One region of the Brevundimonas sp. M1A4_2e genome, then DNA from elsewhere that is predicted to be linked to it. Evidence: predicted binding sites of a transcription regulator. Region 1 holds the regulator's gene; the other holds the start of a gene.

The links. Region 1 encodes HrcA, which represses chaperone genes, less so after heat shock. Its sites were predicted from a motif close to GTTAGCANTCNNNNNNNNNGANTGCTAAC; they were not measured.
Region 2: the regulator HrcA is predicted to act here: its motif matches at 4,735-4,763, upstream of groES (co-chaperone GroES).

Annotation. Positions count from the first base shown of each region.
Region 1 covers NZ_JBKFAI010000003.1:230,367-237,733, forward strand. Annotated here, with positions in the region: gene ACLBV5_RS08045 (alpha-ketoglutarate-dependent dioxygenase AlkB) at 251-901, shown strand; gene ACLBV5_RS08050 (dienelactone hydrolase family protein) at 975-1,880, shown strand; gene grpE (nucleotide exchange factor GrpE) at 1,995-2,609, opposite strand; gene hrcA (heat-inducible transcriptional repressor HrcA) at 2,606-3,700, opposite strand; gene rph (ribonuclease PH) at 3,816-4,541, shown strand; gene ACLBV5_RS08070 (hypothetical protein) at 4,610-4,978, shown strand; gene pnp (polyribonucleotide nucleotidyltransferase) at 5,246-7,367, opposite strand, start outside.
Region 2 covers NZ_JBKFAI010000003.1:401,477-408,843, forward strand. Annotated here, with positions in the region: gene ACLBV5_RS08880 (NAD(P)/FAD-dependent oxidoreductase) at 1-234, opposite strand, end outside; gene greA (transcription elongation factor GreA) at 282-764, shown strand; gene ACLBV5_RS08890 (leucyl aminopeptidase family protein) at 779-2,419, opposite strand; gene groL (chaperonin GroEL) at 2,697-4,340, opposite strand; gene groES (co-chaperone GroES) at 4,397-4,684, opposite strand; gene ACLBV5_RS08905 (hypothetical protein) at 4,925-5,389, shown strand; gene pgi (glucose-6-phosphate isomerase) at 5,473-7,083, opposite strand; gene ACLBV5_RS08915 (hypothetical protein) at 7,250-7,367, shown strand, end outside.

The DNA.
Region 1 (7,367 bases):
CGGCGGCCTTGGATCAAGCGCCGCGCGTGACCGCCCCCTGATGGGCTTTTGAAATCATGCCGCGCCGGACGCGAGGCCCAGTGCGACGGTGGACGAGGTCGGCGGACAAACCCCTAACGAAAAGGGGGTTATCGCCGGATTGGCTCGGATATGGGAAAGTCCGCAGGGCCCGCAAGGCCTTCTGTGCGGTTAGGGGCAGATTCCGCGCCTTATGGCGGACAAGGACGCATCGCGCCGCTAAATTCGGCCGATGACCTCGCAAATCCCGCCCCCAGCGCTTCCCGAAACCCCGACCGCCCTGCCCGGCTTTCGGCTGTGGCCTGGCCTGCTAGACGCGGCGGCGCAAGGCGAGCTGCTGGCTCAGGTGCAGGCAGGGCTGGACGCGGCGCCCCTCTACCGGCCGACAACGCCCGGCGGGCGGCCCTTTTCGGTGCGGATGAGCAACTTCGGCGCTGTGGGCTGGGTGTCGGACCGTCAGGGCTATCGCTATCAGCCGACCCATCCCATGACGGGGGCACCCTGGCCCGCCATCCCGGCCCGCCTGCTGGACCTGTGGGACGCCCTGACGGGCTGGCCCGACCCGCCCGACGCCTGCCTGGTCAACCTCTATCAGGGCGAGGCGAAGATGGGTCTGCATCAGGACAAGGACGAACGCGACCTCACTGCGCCGGTGCTGTCGGTCTCTCTGGGCGATACGGCGGTGTTCCGCATCGGTCCGGCCCCCGACGAAACCGGAAAGGGCGGCGCCACCAGCACGGTGCGCCTGGCCTCCGGCGACGTCTGCGCCCTGACCGGACCTGCAAGGCTGGCGCGCCACGGGATCGACCGGCTTCTGGCGGGCTCTTCGCGACTGCTGCCCGACGGCGGGCGGATCAATCTGACGCTCCGGGTCGCGGGCTAGACGGAAAGACTCGACGGCGGAGGGAAAGCCGAGGCACTGTCGCCGCTTCCACAGCGCCGACCGGAGACCCGCGATGACCCTGATCACCCGGCCCGAGGGCCTGAGCCCCGACCAGATCGCCCCCAGCCGCCGCAGCCTGGGCGTGGCGACCGCCGGCGGGCTGTTCTTCGCCGCCTACGCCCCCGCCGCCCTTAGCCAGTCGGCCCAGCCGATCGCCACCGACGCGGCGGGGCTGGTCACGCAGGACGCAGCCTATCCGGCGCCCGACGGCTTCAGCCTGCCCGCCTATGTCGCCCGGCCCGAAGGCGCCGGCCCCTTCCCCGTCGTCATCGTCGTGTCCGAGATTTTCGGCGTGCACGAATACATCCGCGATGTCTGCCGCCGCCTAGCCAAGGCGGGCTACGCCGCCGTGGCGCCCGCCTTCTTCGTGCGCGTCCAGGACCCGGCCCCGCTCAGCGACATGCAGGCGATCCAGCGCATCGTCGCCGCCGCCAGCTACGATCAGGTGATGGGCGACATCAGCGCCACCCTGGACTGGATCGGCGCCCAGTCCTGGGCCAAGGCCGACAAGGTCGGCATCACCGGCTTCTGCTGGGGCGGCAAGGTGGTGTGGCAGGCGGTGGCCCGCTTCCCGACGCTGGACGCCGGGGTCGCCTGGTACGGCCGCCTGTCGCCCGCCGCCAATGCGAGCGACGACCAGAAGGCGACGGGCCGCCCCTGGCCCATCGACCTGGCGGGCGAACTCAAGGCGCCGGTGCTGGGCCTTTACGGCGCCCAGGACAGCGGCATTCCCAACGACACGGTCAGGGCGATGAACGAGGCGCTGAAGGCCGCAGGGCGGACCGACAGCCAGATCGTCCTCTATGACGACGCCCCGCACGGCTTCCACGCCGACTACCGCGCCTCTTACCGCGAGGCGGACGCCAAGGACGGCTGGCGGCGACTGCTCGAACTGTTCGATTCGAAATTGAAGGGCTGACCTCTCCGCCCGCTCATCCCGGCGTCCGCCGAGATGAGCGGTTTATTTCGCAGGCGTATAAAAACGGCCCGACGCGTCTGCGCCGGGCCGTCGTCATATCAACGCGCGAAAGCCTCAGGCCTTGGCGTCGAAATTCCCGCCGGTCGTGTTCGGATCGGCATAGGCGCCGCCCGTCGCCGGGCCGGAGCCCTTGGCCGCGACCACGACCATGGCCGCGCGCACGGTGCGGCCGAACAGGGCGTAGCCCGGCTGCAGCGTCTGGATGACGGCGCCGCCCGGCACGGTGTCCGACGGCTGCTCCATCATCGCCTGATGCAGGTGCGGGTCGAAGGCGTCGCCCGGCGCCGGATCGACGCGGGTCAGGCCGTTGGCCTCAAAGGCCGACAGCAGGGATTTCTGCGTCAGCTCCAACCCCGTCACCATGGCCGCCGTCGGGCCTTCGGCGTCCTTGGGCGCCGCCGCCAGACCGCGCTCCAGCGTATCGGCCACGCCCAGCAGATCCTTGGCGAAGCGCTGGATGGCGTAGGCGCGCGCGTCGTTCTGCTGCGTCTCGGCGCGGCGCTTGGTGTTCTCGGCATCGGCCACGGCGCGCAGGGCGCGGTCCTTCCACTGATCGCGCTCGGCGATCAGGGCGTCGACCACGGCGTTTTCATCGCCTTCAGGCGCAGCTTCGCCTTCGTGGATGTCCTGCTCGAGTTGGTCCCGGGTCTCGTCGTTGATGTCGTTCACGTCTCTTGTCCGTCCAGAATCCGGCCCAGCACCCGGGCGGTATAGTCCACCAACGGTATGACACGGGCGTAGTTCAACCGCGCGGGCCCGATGACGCCGATGGCGCCCAGCACCCGCTGCCGGCCCGACATATAGGGCGCCGCGATCACGGCGGAACCCGAAAGCGAAAAGAGTCGCGTTTCCGCGCCGATATAGATGCGCACGCCCTGGGCCGCGCCGACGTCGTCCAGCAGGCCGATCAGCTGTTCCTTCTGCTCCAGATCGTCGAACAGGACGCGCACCCGCTCCAGATCCTCGGCCGCGCGGGCGTCCTGCAACAGGTTGCCGCGCCCGCGCACGATCAGGTTGCGGTCGTGGCCCGCGCCGCCTGCGCCGCCGCTCCAGGCGGCCAGCCCGTCTTCGACCAGACGGGCGGCGGCGGCGTCCAGATCGCGCCGGGCGGCCTCCATCTCGGCCTTCATCTCGTGCCGGGCCTCGGCCAGCGGACGGCCCTTCAACCGGGCGCTGAGGAAGTTGGACGCCTCCTGCAGGGTCGAGGGCGTGACGCCGGGCGCCAGATTCATCAGCCGGTTCTCGACCACCCCGTCGTCGGCGACCAGCACCGCCAGCGCCTGCCCGCCGCCCAGGGCCACGAACTCGACATGGCGCACCCCCGCCTCGCGCACCGGGCTGGCGACGATGCCCGCTCCGCCCGCCAGACCCGACAGCAGGGATGAGGCCGCATCCAGCGCCTCCTCGACATTGCGGCCGCCGCCCTTGGCGCCCAGCACCGCCAGGCGGGCGTCGATCTCGCGCCGCTCCTCCTGACCGATGTCGCCGACTTCCAACAGGCCGTCCACGAACAGCCGCAGGCCCGCATGGGTCGGCGCCCGCCCGGCCGATGCGTGCGGCGAGGCCAGCAGCCCGGCCTGCGTCAACGCCTGCATAGTGTTGCGGATCGAGGCGGGCGACAGGTCCAGCCCGGCGCGCGCCAGGGTGTGCGACCCCACCGGCTCGCCCGTCTCCAGATAGGTCTCGACCACCCGGCGGAAGATGTCGCGCGCCCGCGCATCCAGCGTCGCCAGACCGGGCGAGGGGTAAAGCAGGCTCATGTCGGCGCCCTCCGTCCCGCCGGAACGGACGGGGCGGGCGCCGCAAACAGGTCAGGGCGGGACAGGCTCATGGTTTCAGGATAAGCACGCGCCATCCCGCTTCCAAGGAATTCCCATGCGCCCGTCCGAACGCACCCCCGAACAACTCCGCACCGTCACGCTGGAAACCGGCGTCAACCGCTACGCCGAGGGCTCCTGCCTCGTCTCCTTCGGCCATACCAAGGTGCTGGTGACGGCCTCGATCGAGGAGAAGGTGCCGGGCTGGATGCGCAACAGCGGCCAGGGCTGGGTCACGGCCGAGTACGGCATGCTGCCGCGCTCCACCCACACGCGCGGCCGCCGCGAAGCCGCCGCCGGCAAGCAGTCGGGCCGCACCCAGGAGATCCAGCGCCTGATCGGCCGCTCCTTGCGCGCCGTGGTCGACCTGAAGGCGCTGGGCGAGCGTCAGGTGCTGATCGACTGCGACGTGATCCAGGCCGACGGCGGCACCCGCACCGCCTCCATCACCGGCGCCTGGGTGGCGATGGCCTCGGCGCTCAACTACCTCAAGGACGAGGGCGTGCTGACGACCGACCCGATCCTGGATCAGGTGGCGGCCGTGTCCTGCGGCGTGTTCAAGGATCTTCCGGTGCTGGACCTCGACTATGAGGAAGACTCCACCGCCGAGGCCGACAGCAACTTCGTCCTGACCGGGGCGGGCCAGATCGTCGAGATTCAGGCCACCGGCGAGAAGCGCGGCTTCAGCCGGGCGGAGTTCGACCGCCTGTTCGAACTGGCGGAAATCGGCTGCGCCGAGCTGTTCGCCCTGCAGCGCGCCGCCGTCGAAGCCGCCCGCCGATAAGACTTTTCGCGGAGCCGGATCGGGGTCATCGTCGTTGCCAAGGCGAACCCCGATCCGAAAGTCCGCACATGCCCCGACTGTCTCTTCTGGCCTGCCTGTCCCTGAGCGGGCTTCTGATCGCCTGCCAGCCGCGCCCCGAACCGGCCACGTCGGCGCCGACGCCAGCGCCCTCCCCGGCCCGCGAACCCGAAGTCCGCCCGCCCGAAGGCCCGGACATGGCGCCCCAGCGCGTACCCATCGACGATCGCCCCTGCCGCGAGACCCTGGGCGAAGCGGCTTCGGCCCGGCTGGTCCAGCGCTGCGTCGCCGTCAGCCCCGCCACGCGCCCGCCCTGCAACGCCGCCAACCCCTGCGACCTGATCCAGGGCGAGATCGACCGCAGTTGCGCGATGTGGACCCGCGACGGCGAAACCGCGCCGAAAGAGTGCAAGAGCTGATCTTCTCCCTCCCCTTCATGGGGAGGGTGGTCGAAGCGAAGCGGAGACCGGGTGGGGAGGGCCAGGTGGTCCTGGCCTCGGCGGTTGATTTGCCAAGCCGCCCCGACCCGGCTTCGGCCTCGCGGCCTCAGCCACCCTCCCCATGAAGGGGAGGGAGAAGGCGCGCTCAAGCAGGGAGCCGTCGCGCGGCGAGCGATAGCGCCCAAAAAGAAAACCCCGGCGGAGCGATCCGCCGGGGCCTTCTTACTTCAGCAATGACGCCGAGGCTTAGTCGCGACGGCGACGGCCGCGGTCGCCGCCGTTGCGGTCGCCGTCACGCTTGGGACGCCCGCCGGTGTCTTCCGACAGCGGAGCTTCGCCGCGCTCAGCGCGCTCGGCGTTGATCTTGTCGGTGATGTCCTCGCCGGTTTCCTGATCGACGACCTTCATCGACAGCTTGGTCTTGCCGCGATCGTCGAAGCCCAGGAACTTGACCTTGACCTCCTGGCCTTCCGACAGGACGTCGGCCGGGTTGGCGACGCGCTCCAGAGCGATCTGGGACACGTGGACCAGGCCGTCCTTGGCGCCGAAGAAGTTCACGAAGGCGCCGAAGTCGACGACCTTCACGACCTTGCCGGTGTAGATCGTGCCGACTTCCGGCTCCGAGGCGATGGACTGGATCCAGGCCTTGGCGGCTTCGATCTTCTCCTGCTCGTTGGCGGCGATCTTGATGGTGCCGTCATCGCCGATGTCGACCTTGGCGCCGGTCTTCTCGACGATTTCGCGGATGACCTTGCCGCCCGAACCGATCACTTCGCGGATCTTATCGACCGCGATCTTGATGGATTCGATCTTGGGCGCGAACTCGCCCAGCTCGGCGCGCGGGGCCTCCATCGCCTTGGACATTTCCTCAAGGATGTGCAGACGGCCGGCCGAAGCCTGCGTCAGGGCCTGCTGCATGATCTCCTTGGTGATGCCGGCGACCTTGATGTCCATCTGAAGGCTGGTGATGCCTTCCGAGGTGCCCGCGACCTTGAAGTCCATGTCGCCCAGGTGGTCTTCGTCACCCAGGATGTCCGACAGGATGGCGAACTCGCCCGACGGCTCCAGGATCAGACCCATGGCGATGCCCGAGACCGGACGGACCAGCGGCACGCCGGCGTCCATCAGGGCTAGCGACGAACCGCAGACCGTGGCCATCGAGGACGAGCCGTTGGACTCGGTGATCTCCGACACCAGGCGGATGGTGTAGGGGAAGTCTTCGCGCGACGGCAGCATCGGGCGGATGGCGCGCCAGGCCAGCTTGCCGTGACCGATTTCGCGACGGCCCGGCGAGCCCATGCGGCCCGCTTCACCGACCGAATAGGGCGGGAAATTGTAGTGCAGCAGGAAGGACTCCTTGTAGGTGCCCGTCAGGCTGTCGATGTACTGCTCGTCCTCGCCGGTGCCGAGCGTGGCGACGACCAGAGCTTGCGTTTCGCCGCGCGTGAACAGCGACGAACCGTGGGTGCGCGGCAGGACGCCGACTTCCGAGACGATAGCGCGGACCTTGTCGAGGGCGCGGCCGTCGACGCGGTGGGCGTTCTCGATGATGTCGCGACGCAGGACGTCGGCTTCGCATTCCTTGAACGCGGCCGAGAACTTCGACGAGTCGACGCCGTCCGGCTTCTCGTCGGTCTTCACCAGGGCCTCGGCGGCCTTCTTCTTGGCGGCGTCCACGCCCGAGCGGCGCTCGTACTTGCCCGGGTGGGCGTAGGCGGCCTTGATCTCTTCGCCGACCAGCGACTTGATCGAGGCGACCACGTCCGAGTGGTCTTCGGCCTGGAAGTCGAACGGCTCCTTGGCGGCGTGCTCGGCCAGGTCGATGATGGCGTCGATCACCGGCTGCATGCCCGCGTGCGCGAACATCAGGGCCTCGAGCATCTTCTCTTCCGACAGCTCCTTGGCTTCGGATTCGACCATCATGATGGCGTCTTGCGTGCCGGCGACGACCAGGTCCAGGGCGCTCTCGCCCAGGGTGTCGATGGCCGGGTTCAGCACCAGCTCGCCGTCGATCATGCCGACGCGCGCGGCGCCGATCGGGCCCATGAAGGGCACGCCCGAGATGGTCAGGGCGGCCGAGGCGGCGACCATGCCCAGGATGTCGGGGTCGTTCTCAAGGTCGTGCTGCAGCACGGTGACGATGACCTGGGTCTCGTTCTTGAAGCCCTTGACGAACAGGGGGCGGATCGGGCGGTCGATCAGGCGGGAGACCAGGGTCTCCTTCTCGGTCGGACGGCCTTCACGCTTGAAGTAGCCGCCCGGGATCTTGCCGGCGGCGAACGTCTTCTCTTGGTAGTTGACGGTCAGCGGGAAGAAATCCAGGCCCGGCTTGGGCTGACGGCCGTAGACGACGGTGGCCAGGACCACG
Region 2 (7,367 bases), 170 kb from region 1:
CCAGCCCTTGATGCGGGCCTGCGCGGCGGCATCGTAGCGGTTCAGGAACGGCGCGAGCGGTTCCGAATGGGTCAGGTTCAACCCGCCGCGCCCGGCCATCAGCAGCTTGCGGGCGACCGAGGGCATGCGCTCGTGCACGACCACGCGCAGGCCCGCCTGCGCCAGGCGTTCGGCGGCCATCAGCCCGGCGGGACCGGCGCCGATCACGGCGACTGTGGAAGGGGAGGGCGTCATCGCCGCCTTCCTAGCGGGAATGGGCGCCGGGGCCTATGTTGATGGTCATGAGCGTCGCCTTTACCCGAGAAGAAGATCTGGAAGCCACGGCGGCGGACCTGCCGGACCGGCCGATTTCGCCGCATCCCAACCTCGTCACCCCGCAAGGGCTGGCCCAGATCGAGGCCGAACTGGCGGCCGCGCGGGCGGCCTATACGGCGGCTCAGGCGGCGGGCTCCATCGAGGCCGACCGCACCGCCATGGCGAGGGCGACGCGCGACCTGCGCTACTGGTCGGCGCGGCGCAGCACGGCCCAGCTGGTCGAGGCGCCGCCGGACGGCCAGGTCCGCTTCGGCGATACGGTGACGATCGTGCGCGAGGATGGCCGCACCCAGACCTGGCGCATCGTCGGCGAGGACGAGGCCGATCCCGCCCAGAGCAGCGTCAGCCACGTCTCGCCCCTGGCCCAGGCCCTGATGGGCCGGCGCGAGGGGGATGAGGCGACGGTCGCGGGCCAGTCGGTCGAGATCGTCGCCATCAAGGAGGGCTGAGGCTGGGGGCGGCTTTAGTAGCCGCCCGTGCCCTTCTCCTTGGCCACCGGCTGGAAGTCGCGCACGAAGCGCTCCAGCAGACGGACGCTGTAGCCCGCCGAACCGGCCGGCTTGACGTCATTGGCGCCGCCGAAGGCCATGTTGGCGATGTCCAGGTGCGCCCAGGGCGTCTCGGGCCGCGCGAAATAGCCGATGAAGTGGGCGCCGGTGCCCGCGCCCGCGCCGCCGTCGCCCGAGTTCTTGATATCGGCGATGGTCGAAGATGTGGCCCGCACATAGGAGGGGTGCAGCGGCAACTGCCACAGGGTTTCGCCCGTCGCCTCGCCCGCCGTCTTCAGCTGATCGGCCAGGGCGTCGTGACGGCTGAACAGGCCCGCATAGTCGCCGCCCAGTGCGCCGCCGACCGAGCCGGTCAGGGTGGCCACATCGACGATGGCGGCCGGGTTCATCGTCGTGTCGGCCCAGACCACGGCGTCGGCCAGCACCAGACGGCCCTCGGCGTCGGTCGAGACGATCTCGATGGTCTTGCCGTTCATGGCGGTCAGGACGTCGGCGGGGCGGATGGCGTTGCCGCCCGGCATGTTTTCCGACAGGGCGGCGACGGCGACCACGTCCACCGGCGCTCCACCCTTGGCCAGGGCCAGGACGGCGCCGACGACGCTGGCGGCGCCGGACATGTCCATCTTCATATTGCCCATGCCCGAACCGGGCTTCAGCGAGATGCCGCCGGAATCGAAGGTGATGCCCTTGCCCAACAGGGCCACCGGCCCTGCCGACGGCGCGCCCTGACCGCGATAATGCACGGCCAGCATACGCGGCGGACGGGCCGATCCCTGACCCGAGCCGAGGATGGCGCCCATGCCCAGCCGCTGCATCGCCGGCACGTCCAGCACGGTGATCTCGACCCCCGGCACGCCGGCGAAGGCGGCGCGGGCGCGCTCGACGAAGGTCTCTGGATAGATGACGTTGGCCGGTTCATTGGACACGTCGCGGGTCCAGGCCATGGCCTCGACCAGAGCCGCGCCGCGACGATAGTGCGCCTGAGCATTGCCAACGTCGTCGGCCACCACGGTCAGGGCGCCGGGCACCGGACGGTCGCGGCCGGTGGTGACATAGAGGTCCGAGCGGTAGTGGCCGATGCCCAGCCCCGTCGCCAGCTCCGACGCCATATCCGCCGACAGGCCGGTCGCCAGGGCCGTCAGGGCGCCGGGCTGGCTGTTCAGGGCGCGGCCGGCGACGATCCCGGCGGTCTGGATGTCGGCGGCTTTCGGCGTTTCGCCGAGACCCACGATCAGGATGCGATCCCAGCCGCCGACGCCGTGCAGGTTCAGGGTCTGGCGGGGCTTATAGTCGAAGCGGGCGGCGCTGATGGCCGAGGCGATCGCCTGACGCGTGGCGGCGTCCAGGGACGCGCCGCGCGCGTTGAGCTCAGCCTCCGACGCCAGAGGCAGGACCAGGGAGCCAGACGGCGCAGCAGCGGCGGCGAAGGTCACGGCGCGCGCCTGAGCCGGGGCGGCGCGGGCGGGCCAATCGGAACGCTCTGCGACGGGCGCGGCGCGGCGCGATTGCGCCTCGGCCGGGACGGCGACGCTCAGACCGGCGGCGGCGATCAGCGCGGCTGCGGCGAAGGACGGAATACGGGTGGTGCGGCGCATCGATCAGGGCCCCCTCTGTGACGATGAAGGCGCCTTTATGGGCGGGACCGTCACGTGGGAGCAACCGCTCCGCTGACGGAAGGGCGCGACGCCTTGTCGCGCCGGGTCCGCGCGATCGGGAAGGCGCAGCCCAAAGAGAAAGGGCGGGACCTTTCGATCCCGCCCTTCCGTCGTCTGAGCTTTAAGAAGCCGGACTTCTTTAGAAGTCCATGCCGCCCGCTGGACCGACGTCAGTCGGTCCAGCCACTTTAAGTGATGGGCGTCACGATGGACTTCCTTAGAAGTCCATGCCGCCCATGCCGCCCATGCCGCCCATGTCGGGGGCGCCGGCCGAGGCCTTCTTGGGCGCGTCGGCGATGGCGGCTTCGGTCGTGATCATGATGCCCGCGACTGAGCCGGCCGAGGCCAGGGCCGAGCGGACGACCTTGGCCGGGTCGATGACGCCCATCTCCACCAGGTCGCCGTACTCTTCGGTCTGGGCGTTGAAGCCGAAGTTGGCCTTGTCCGACTCCAGCACCTTGCCGACCACGATCGAGCCTTCGACGCCCGAGTTTTCCGAGATCTGACGGATCGGAGCCTGCAGGGCGCGACGGACGATGTTGACGCCGGCCGTCTGGTCGGCGTTGTCGACCTTCAGCGCGGCCAGCACCTTGGAGGCCTTCAGCAGGGCCACGCCGCCGCCCGGGACGATGCCTTCGTCGGCAGCGGCTCGGGTTGCGTTCAGGGCGTCGTCGACGCGGTCCTTCTTCTCCTTGACCTCGACCTCGGTCGAGCCGCCGACGCGCAGGACGGCGACGCCGCCGGCCAGCTTGGCCAGGCGCTCTTGCAGCTTCTCACGGTCGTAGTCCGAGGTGGTGTCCTCGATCTGACGCTTGATCTGGCCGACGCGGGCTTCGATGCCGTCCTTCTCGCCAGCGCCTTCGACGATGGTGGTGTCGTCCTTGGTGATCTGGACCTTCTTGGCCTTGCCGAGCATGTCGAGCGTGACCGTCTCAAGCTTGATGCCGAGGTCTTCCGAGATGACCTGGCCGCCCGTCAGGATGGCGATGTCTTCCAGCATGGCCTTGCGGCGGTCGCCGAAGCCCGGAGCCTTGACGGCGGCGACGCGCAGGCCGCCGCGCAGCTTGTTGACGACCAGGGTCGCCAGGGCTTCGCCTTCGATGTCCTCGGCGATGATCAGCAGGGGGCGGCCCGACTGAACCACGGCTTCCAGCACCGGCAGCATCGGCTGCAGCGAGGTCAGCTTCTTCTCGTGGAGCAGGATGAGCGGCTCCTCGAGGACGGCCTCCATCTTGTCCGGGTTGGTGATGAAGTAGGGCGACAGGTAGCCGCGGTCGAACTGCATGCCCTCGACGATGTCGACGGTGGTTTCGGCGGTCTTGGCTTCTTCGACGGTGATGACGCCTTCGTTGCCGACCTTGGCCATGGCCTGGGCGATCAGGTCGCCGATTTCAGCGTCGCCGTTGGCCGAGATGGTGCCGACCTGGGCGATTTCCGAGTTGTTGGAGACCGGCTTGGAGTTCGACTTGACCTCTTCCAGCACCGCTTCGACAGCCTTGTCGATGCCGCGCTTCAGATCCATCGGGTTCATGCCGGCGGCCACGGCCTTCAGGCCTTCCTGGACGATGGCCTGGGCCAGGACCGTGGCGGTGGTGGTGCCGTCGCCCGCCTTGTCGTTCGCCTTGGAGGCGACTTCGCGGATCATCTGGGCGCCCATGTTCTCGAAGGCGTCTTCCAGCTCGATTTCCTTGGCCACCGAGACGCCGTCCTTGGTCGAGCGCGGGGCGCCGAACGACTTCTGGATCACGACGTGGCGGCCCTTCGGCCCCAGGGTCACCTTGACGGCGTCAGCCAGGATGTTGACGCCCTTGAGCATCTTGTCGCGGGCGTCGGTGTTGAACTTTACGATTTTAGCGGCCATGCGGGCTGCTCCTATCTAGATGTTTTTACGCGAGAAACCGGAAACCAGGACGCGTCTTACGACAGCACGCCCAGGACGTCGGTTTCCTTCATGATGATCAGGTCTTCGCCGTCGATCTTCACTTCGCTGCCCGACCACTTGCCGAACAGGACGCGGTCGCCGGCCTTCAGCTCCAGGGCGACGAACTTGCCGTCTTCGTCACGGACGCCCGGGCCCACGGCGACGACTTCGCCTTCCTGGGGCTTTTCCTTGGCGGTGTCGGGGATGATGATCCCGCCCTTGGTCTTGGATTCTTCTTCAACGCGCTTGACCAGCACGCGGTCGCCGAGCGGACGAAACGCCATCTGAGTAACTCCCGTTAGGATGTTGGTTTCAGCCCTCGGAGCCCGCGACTTTTGGCAGTCGCCCTCCCCGAGTGCTAACGACCCGGGAGTTAGGCAGGGGAGCCGCAGGCGTCAAGGGCGAGGCGGCGCCAAATTAGGCGCCTGGATGAAGCGAAAATGAACGGAGGCCCCTGGGGTCGTTCAGACAGGCTTCGCTAAAAAGGACACAACGGATCAACCGGCTTTCGAAAGGAGCCCGCCATGAAGACCCTGTTCAAGATCGGCGCCGGCGCTATCGCCCCTGCTCTGGTTGTGACGATGCTGGCCACGACCCCGGCCGCCGCGCAGAATTATCGTGACCGCGATCGCGACAACACCGGCCGTGACGCCGTTCTGGGCGCCGTGGTCGGCGGCGTCGCCGGCGCGCTGATCGGCCAGGGCGATGGACGCTATGTCGCGGGGGGCGCGCTAGCCGGCGCGGCCCTGGGCGCGGCCTCGAACCGCGGCGACGGCTGTGAATATTACCGCGGCGGCCGCTGCTACCGGAACCAGGGCCATTGGGAGCGTGAGCACGGCATCAATAGCCGCGACGGCTATTATAACGATCGCTATGAACGCAATAACGGTCGCTATTACCGCGATGGCCGCTACTGGAGGAACCACGGCGAGTGGCGCAGCTACCAGAACCGCCGCGATCGCGACTACCGCTACGACCGCCGTTGGTAAGCGGACGGCGCGCTAAGGAAAGGCCCGGTCTCGCGACCGGGCCTTTTTGCGTTGAGAGACGCCGTCCTTGGCCCTGTGCGCGATCAGCGCGCGGGCGCCAGCCGGCCCAGCAGGGCGGCCGTCGACGGGTCCAGATCAGCCGACGGCGCGCCGCTGGCGACGTCTTTCAACAGGGCCTTGGCCAGAACCTTGCCCAGTTCCACGCCCCACTGATCGAAGCTGTTGATGTCCCAGATCACGCCCTCGACGAAGGTCTTGTGTTCATAAAGGGCGATCAGGGCGCCCAGGGCCTGCGGCGTTAGCCGCTCCATCACAACGGTCGTCGACGGGCGGTTTCCGGGGAAGGTCTTGTGCGGCGCCAGGCGGTAGGCCTCTGCTTCCGAGGCGCCCGAGGCGATCAGTTCAGCATGCGCCTCAGCCTCGCTCTTGCCCAGCATCAGGGCCTGGGCCTGGGCCAGGGCGTTGGCCCACAGGGCGGTCGCCGATGCTTTCTCGCAGGTGCGACGGACGACGATGAAGTCGATAGGAACGACCTGCGGTCCCTGATGCAGCTGCTGGAAGAAGGCGTGCTGGCCGTTGGAGCCGGGTTCGCCGAAAACGACGGGACAGGTCTGGCGCCCGGCGGCCGATCCGTCGCGGCGCACCTGTTTTCCGTTCGACTCCATCTCCAACTGCTGCAGGAAGGCGGGCAGGCGGCGCAGGGCGTGGGCGTAGGGCGCGACGCTGCGGGCCCCGCGATGCAGGCCGTCGACATTGTAGATCTCGGCCAGCGCCAGCAGCACCGGCGCATTCTTCTCTAGCGGGGCCTCGAGGAAGTGGCGGTCCATCTCGGCGGCGCCGTCCAGAAACGCCTGAAACACCTCCCACCCCAGGGCGATGACGCACGACAGGCTGACCGCCGACCACAGGGAATAGCGACCGCCGACCCAGTCCCGGAACGCGAAGGTGCGGCCGCAGCCGAAGGCCTGCGCCTTTTCCGGCGCGGCGGTGACGCCGATGAAGTGTTTGGCCAGCCCCTCGGCCGGCAGGGAGGCCGCCAGCCACGCCTTGGCGGCCTCGGCGTTGGTCAAGGTTTCTTGGGTGGTGAAGGTCTTGGAGACGACGACGACTAGGGTGGTTTCCGGGTCCAGCCCGACCAGGGCCTCGGCCATGTCGCGCGGGTCGATGTTGGCGACGAAGCGCAGGTCGATGTCCGGGTCCAGCGGACGCAGGGCGTCCCAGATCAGGCGCGGCCCCAGGTCCGAGCCGCCGATGCCGATATGAAGCACCGTCTCGAACCGGCGTCCCGTGGCGCCTGTCTCATTTCCGCACCGCAAAGCTTGGGCGTAGGTCTTCATTTCGGCGCGCACCGCCTCGACCTCGGCCGACACCGGCTCGCCCAGCGCATGGAATGACGCGCCGTCCGGCGCCCGCAGGGCCGGATGCAACACCGCCCGCCCTTCGGTCAGGTTCACGGCCTCGCCCGCGAACAGGGCGGCGCGGCGCCCCTCGACGTCGCAGGCCCGCGCCAGCGCCAGGGCGGCTTCGAACCCGGTCCGGGACCAGCTCTGCTTGGAAAGGTCCAGGTGCAGGCCTGCCGCGTCCAGCGTCATCCGCGATAGCCGGTCGGGGTCGGCGGCGAACTGGTCCTGGATGCGGCACTGCGCGTCCTGACGGGCGGCGGCCTCCAGTTCAGTCCAGGCGACATGCGGCATCTTGGTCTCCCATAGGGGGCCGTGTTCGGAAGCGATCCGCGCTCTGGCCCAGGGTTTGCAGGCTCTGCTTTACGGCTCAGGCCGAGAAGAGTTCAATCCGAGATGGGGTCAAGCTGGATTTCCAGCCGGAAGCCGATTGTCCCCGGTCCTTTGTGAAAGGCACGCCATGTCCTGCGGAATAGCCCTCGCCGTCGCCCTGATGCTGGCCGATCCCGCCGTCGCCGAAGCCGCCGCCCTGCCGCCCGCCGCCCCCGCGGCTCCGGTGTCGGTGGCGCAGGAGCCTC